2 linked regions of the Puniceibacterium sp. IMCC21224 genome follow. The protein of the gene in region 1 interacts with the protein of each later gene in a pairwise test. Links are inferred from orthologs where the notes say so. Each region holds a gene or a part of one and is shown on either strand. Other genes may lie near its edges.

Evidence for each region.
Region 2: the proteins of thrS (region 1) and rplA interact in binary tests that used the Escherichia coli proteins (3 or more experiments, as listed by UniProt). The link is inferred for Puniceibacterium sp. IMCC21224 from one-to-one orthologs.

Annotation. Positions count from the first base shown.
Region 1 is NZ_LDPY01000001.1:2,937,006-2,940,242, forward strand. The notes cover bases 319-3,233. They hold thrS (threonine--tRNA ligase), read left to right. Parts: upstream 319-757; coding sequence 758-2,710; downstream 2,711-3,233. Other genes in these bases: IMCC21224_RS13535 (MFS transporter), read right to left, coding at 319-612; IMCC21224_RS13545 (DUF2282 domain-containing protein), read left to right, coding at 3,167-3,233. In the rest of the region: more of IMCC21224_RS13535, read right to left, coding at 1-318; more of IMCC21224_RS13545, read left to right, coding at 3,234-3,237. UniProt on the Escherichia coli protein: Catalyzes the attachment of threonine to tRNA(Thr) in a two-step reaction: L-threonine is first activated by ATP to form Thr-AMP and then transferred to the acceptor end of tRNA(Thr). The rate-limiting step is amino acid activation in the presence of tRNA.
Region 2 is NZ_LDPY01000001.1:3,204,581-3,207,804, forward strand. The notes cover bases 266-3,167. They hold rplA (50S ribosomal protein L1), read right to left. Parts: upstream 2,115-3,167; coding sequence 1,416-2,114; downstream 266-1,415. Other genes in these bases: rplL (50S ribosomal protein L7/L12), read right to left, coding at 266-571; rplJ (50S ribosomal protein L10), read right to left, coding at 643-1,158; rplK (50S ribosomal protein L11), read right to left, coding at 2,116-2,565; nusG (transcription termination/antitermination protein NusG), read right to left, coding at 2,692-3,167. Also shown: more of rplL, read right to left, coding at 194-265; more of nusG, read right to left, coding at 3,168-3,224. UniProt on the Escherichia coli protein: One of the primary rRNA binding proteins, it binds very close to the 3'-end of the 23S rRNA. Forms part of the L1 stalk. It is often not seen in high-resolution crystal structures, but can be seen in cryo_EM and 3D reconstruction models.

The sequences.
Region 1 (3,237 bases):
CGCGCAGATCCACAGAACCGCCGCCAAACCAACGGCAATGGCGAGCGGTGTCACATCCTGCAACAGTCCCGACATCAGCAGCAACGCAAAGACGATCACCGCCGCTGAAGACAGCGATCCCGCGACGCCCTTGACCGACCCGCGCCGGGTCTTGGGGATGGTCTTGCCGAGAATATCCTTGTAGCTGACCGACGCCGCGGCCCGCGACACCGCCAGAACGGCCAGCGCGCCGCAGATCACCATCCCGGCAGCCCATCCCGTCAGTAGCAGAGCGGCCAGAGCGATCACCGCCGCCGCAGCCCCCTGCCCCAAACAACCGCAAATCCACGCCCATTTGCGATACCTAAGCGACTGCACCCAGCCCGCCAGCAGCATCTGCGGCAGCAACGCACCGGCCTCTCTGATCGGAACCAGAAGGCCAACCAGCACCGTTGGCGCGCCCAGCGCATTCATCAGCCAGCTCAGCACCAGTTTCGGATCAATCAGCCCGTCGGCCACCTTGGTCAGGCTAAGTGACACCATGTGCCGCACGCCATTGCGCGCCTCACCCTTGGTCGCGTTGCCATCATCATCTGTCACGGTGCCGTACAGGTCTGTATCAATCGTAGCCATCCGGGCCCTTTCCAATCGCGGTTTTGCAAAAGCATCCCTGATCAACGCGCTTGCTTGACAGCGGGTTCCCGCTTTGTCACTTAGATCAGACATCATAACCCGCAACCGGGCGTCCCGTAGGCGCCAAACCGACGAGGAGCCTCAGATGGCCCAAATCTCCCTGACCTTTCCTGACGGCAATGCACGCGACTTCGACGCAGGAGTGACTCCGGCACAGGTTGCTGCCTCGATCTCAAAATCGCTTGAGAAAAAGGCGATCTCGGCCACCGTCAACGGTGCCCATTGGGATCTGCAATGGCCGATCCCGGCGAACAGCAGCATCGCCATCAACACCATGGCCGATCCCGTTCCGGCGCTGGAACTGGTGCGCCACGATCTGGCGCATATCATGGCCCGCGCGGTGCAAGAGCTGTGGCCGGCTGTCAAAGTCACCATCGGTCCGGTCATCGACACCGGCTGGTATTACGATTTTGACCGGGCCGAGCCGTTCACCCCCGAAGACCTTGGCGCGATCGAAAAGAAGATGCGCCAGATCATCGCGCTGCGTGACCCGGTCCGCACCGAAGTCTGGGACCGCGATGTCGCGATCAAGTATTACGAGGATCGGGGCGAGCCCTATAAGGTCGAACTGATCGACGGCATCCCCGGCAACGAACCGCTGCGCATGTACTGGCACGGCGACTGGCAGGATCTGTGCCGTGGCCCGCATTTACAAAACACCGGCCAGGTGCCCGGTGACGCGTTCAAACTGATGTCCGTGGCCGGTGCCTACTGGCGCGGCGACAGCAAGCGGGCGATGCTGCAACGGATCTACGGCACTGCGTTCCTGAACAAGGACGATCTGAAAAAGCACCTCCATATGCTGGAAGAAGCCGCCAAGCGCGACCACCGCAAGCTGGGTCGCGAGATGGACCTGTTCCATATGCAAGAAGAGGCGCCCGGCCAGATCTTTTGGCATCCGAACGGCTGGACCATCTACACCATGCTTCAGGACTACATGCGCCGCCAGCAAACCCGCGACGGCTATGTCGAAGTAAACACGCCGCAGGTGGTGAATCGCAAGCTGTGGGAACAATCCGGCCACTGGGGCAGCTATCAGGAACATATGTTCATCGTCGAGGTTGACGAGGAACACGCGCGCGAAAAGACCATCAACGCGCTCAAGCCGATGAACTGCCCGTGTCACGTACAGGTCTACAACCACGGCCTGAAATCCTATCGTGACCTGCCGCTGCGCATGGCCGAATTCGGATCCTGCAATCGCTATGAACCTTCGGGCGCGCTGCATGGCATCATGCGGGTGCGTGGCTTTACGCAGGACGACGCGCACATCTTCTGCACCGAGGATCAGATCGAGGCGGAAACCAAAAAGTTCATCGAATTCCTGTCGGGCATCTATGCTGAACTCGGCTTTACCGATTGGCGGATCAAACTGTCCGACCGGCCGGAAAAGCGGATCGGCACCGAGGAAAGCTGGGACCAGGCCGAAAAGGCGCTGGGCAATGCTTGCAAGGCAGCGGGCTATGATTTTGAACTGAACCCCGGCGAAGGGGCGTTCTATGGACCCAAGCTGGAATTTGTGCTGACCGACGCCATCGGGCGCGACTGGCAATGTGGCACGCTACAGGTCGATCCCAACCTGCCAGAGCGGCTGGACGCCTCGTATATCGGTGCGGATGGGGCCAAGCATCGCCCGATCATGCTGCACCGCGCTGTATTGGGGTCGTTCGAGCGGTTCATCGGCATCCTGATCGAGGAACATGCCGGCAAGCTGCCATTCTGGCTCGCTCCGCGTCAGGTTGTGGTGGCAGCCATCGTCACCGACGCCAACGATTATGTCCACGAGGTGGTCACCGCCCTTCGCGCTGCGGGAATCCGGGCAGAAGCCGACATTCGCAATGAAAAGATCAACTACAAAGTCCGCGAGCATTCCGTCGGCAAGGTGCCGGTGATCCTTGCCGTTGGTGCGCGCGAAGTCGAGGACCGGACGGTCACTCTGCGTCGGCTGGGGGAAAAGCAAACCTCGGTTGTGGCGCTGGACGACACGGTTGCCGCACTCGCACTCGAAGCGACACCGCCGGATCTTGCGGCACGTTGAACCAATCGGGGGCGCGGCAAACGCCCGCCCCCACTGATCGGCACGGCCGTTCTACAGCCCCAGACACACGCCCGCATTGCCCGTTCCTCGGACGAATGTCCGCCGTGCGCGGTTGGCTGCGTCGCGGCGTCGCATCTTTCGTCCCAATCAAATGTTACAATCCTCACGCGGCGCCCTGCGCATATCCGCCATGCATCCTGATCAAGGCCCAGTCCTGTAACAATTGCGCACCCCACTATGTTACACTGGCTATGAGAAACTCTGACTTTCAGAATATTCTGACTTTTCTTCAGCATGATACGTTCCGCACCTCACTCACATGCGCCTGACGCACCCTGACGCCGCTGTGATGCACGGGCCTGTGAGTGGCGCGATTCCTCTACAACCGGCAGACTTACCTCATCGCCGGGACGAACCCGCAGCGAGACGCGACAAACACCTGAGAGGGAACCAGATATGTCCAAGACCATGAAATCCGCCGCCATCCTCGGCGCTGTTGCCGCCACATTTGCAGCCTATTCGACCAC
Region 2 (3,224 bases), 270 kb from region 1 along the record:
TCAGAGACGGCAGAGTTTCGATCCATTCATGGCGCCCGTCCCACCGGACGCCTCCCGATCCTTGAACCTCGCCTTAGAAAAGCCCTTTGCGCCGATATGGCTGATAAGGGCCTCTCTGAGACAGGCTCGGCTGGACCCGGCAATCTCCGGATCCAGCCTGTTTTTTCAGTATTCCGGGCGCACCCGGAACCGATTACTTGAGCTCGACTTCGGCGCCAGCTGCTTCCAGCTTGCCCTTGATCTCGTCGGCTTCGGCTTTCGAAACCTGCTCTTTGACGGCTTTGCCGCCCGCTTCAACCAGGTCTTTGGCTTCTTTGAGGCCCAGACCGGTGATTGCGCGGACTTCCTTGATCACGTTGATCTTGGAGGCGCCGGCCGATTTCAGGATGACGTCGAATTCGGTCTGCTCTTCAGCAGCGGCACCGCCGGCATCTGCCGGGCCTGCCATCATCACTGCGCCGCCAGCGGCGGGCTCGATGCCGTACTCGTCTTTCAGGATAGTTTTCAGTTCTTGTGCTTCCAGCAGCGTGAGGTTCACGATTTGCTCAGCAAGTGCTTTCAGATCAGCCATTGTGACTTCTTTCCGTATCTAAATGTGTTCCAACGTCGGGATTACAACCCCACGATGATCCCATAGGTTGCTTACGCAGCCGCCTTGTCCTCGATTGTGGACAAGATGGATGCGATATTCGAAGCAGGTGCGCCAATGGCCCCGGCAATGTTCGATGCGGGTGCGCCGATGCAGCCAACGATCGAAGCAATAAGCTCCTCGCGCGACGGCATCTTCGACACGGATTCCACACCGGCCCGGTCCAGAGCATTCTCACCCATTGCGCCGCCAAGAATTTCAAACTTCTTGTTATCTTTGGCGAAGTCCTCGGCCACCTTGGCTGCTGCCACGGGGTCCTCGGAATAGGTCAGAACGGTCATGCCCGTCAGGAAGTCAGCAATGCTTGCGCAGGGCTTTCCCTCAAGGGCGATCTTGGCGAGCCTGTTCTTGGCGACGCGTACGGATGCTTCGGCAGCGCGTGCGCGCCCCCGGAGATCCTGCATCTCTGCAACCGTGAGACCTTCGTAATGTGCTACCACCACGACGCCAGAGCTTTCGAAGATCTGGCCGAGTTCCTCGACCAATTTCTCTTTCTGGGCTCTATCCACAGTTTTACTCCAAATTTGGGGGTCTCCCCCCGGCTCATGTCAGGGTGCGGTCAGACCGCACCCGTTACGGGTCCGTAGTCAGGGTCCCGAGGCCGTGATCGCCCGAAGGTCAAAGACCTGTCGGAAATCTTGTCTCGTTTCCCATCTCAGGAAGGAATTATTCCGGATATATCCCCGGAACCCTCCGTCTCGGACAGAACGAGGCCGATATTCTGGCCCCGCATTCGCCCCGAGGCTCGCGCCCCGGAGCCAATCTGTTATTCGACGTTTGCTTCGGCCACGTCTACAGTGATACCCGGGCCCATGGTCGAGCTCAGCGCGATGCGCTTGAGGTACGTCCCCTTGGCACCGGCCGGCTTTGCCTTGGTCACGGCCGAAACGAAGGCGCGGATGTTTTCCACCAGCTTGGCCTCGTCGAACGAAACCTTGCCAACGCCTGCATGCACAACACCGGCCTTTTCAGCCTTGAACTGAACCTGACCGCCCTTGGCTGCCGTGATGGCCTCCTTGACGTCCATGGTCACAGTACCGACTTTGGGGTTCGGCATCAGGTTACGCGGGCCCAGAACTTTGCCCAGACGACCGACGATCGGCATCATGTCAGGCGTCGCGATGCAACGATCAAAGTCGATCTTGCCGCCCTGAATGGCTTCCATCAGGTCTTCGGCACCAACGATATCAGCACCAGCCGCCGTGGCTTCCTCGGCCTTGGCGCCACGTGCAAAGACAGCGACGCGAACCGTCTTGCCCGTGCCATTTGGCAGACCAACGACACCGCGAACCATCTGGTCAGCGTGACGCGGGTCAACACCAAGGTTCATGGCGATCTCGACGGTTTCATCGAACTTTGCATTGGCATTGCCCTTGATCAGGGCGACGGCCTCGGCAATCGTGATATCCTCTTTGCCGGCAAAGGCCTCACGGGCCGCGCGGGTGCGTTTTCCAAGTTTAGCCATCTTACTTAACCTCGATGCCCATGGACTTTGCGGAGCCCAGAATGATCTGCATGGCGGCCTCAACGTCGTTCGCGCTCAGGTCCTTCATCTTTGCTTCGGCAATTTCACGTACCTGCGAGACAGTCACCGATGCGACAGTCTCACGGCCCGGAAGAGGCGAACCCTTAGGACGATTGCGTTTGCCCACTGGTTTCATGCCGGCTGCCTTCTTGAGGTAATAAGACGCGGGCGGCGTCTTGATTTCCATCGTAAAGGACTTGTCCTGATAATACGTGATCACAGTCGGGCACGGCGCGCCAGGCTCCATTTCCTGCGTCTTGGCGTTGAACGCCTTGCAGAACTCCATGATATTGATGCCGCGCTGACCCAGCGCCGGACCCACGGGCGGGCTCGGGTTGGCCTGCCCGGCCTTGATCTGCAGTTTCATCTTGCCAGCAAGCTTCTTTGCCATCTGGCTACTCCTTTATGTCCAACGGCCCCCTGACGCGTCAATCGGGCCTTGTCGTTGCCGTGGTGCGGTTCGGACATCGCGATGCCAACACCTCCCACGCTTGCGGCGCCCAAAGGCGCCCTACCCTCAGGCCCCCTGCTTGGTGACCTGAGTGAATTCCAGCTCGACCGGAGTTTCCCGACCAAAGATCGACACCGCGACCCGCAGGCGCTGGGTGTCTTCGTCCACACCCTCAACCATGCCGTCGAAATCTTCGAACGGACCATCGTTGACCTTGACCCGCTCACCGATCTCAAAATGTATTAGCGTACGCGGGCTATCCTCGCCTTCCTGCACATTGTGCAGGATCGCGCTGACCTCGGCGTCGCGCATCGGCATCGGACGCCCCTGCGGACCCAAAAACCCGGTTACGCGGTTGATCGAGTTGATCAGGTGGTAGCCCCGGTCGGACATTTCCATCTTGACCAATACATAGCCCGGCATGAACCGGCGCTCGGTCGTGACCTTCTTGCCGCGGCGGATCTCGATCACCTCTTCGGTCGGCACCAGAACCTCTTCGATCTGATCCTCAAGCTCCTGTTCGGCAACCGCCGTCCGGATCTGTTCGGCGATCTTCTTCTCGAAATTCGAGAGCACGCTCACCGAATACCACCGCTTCG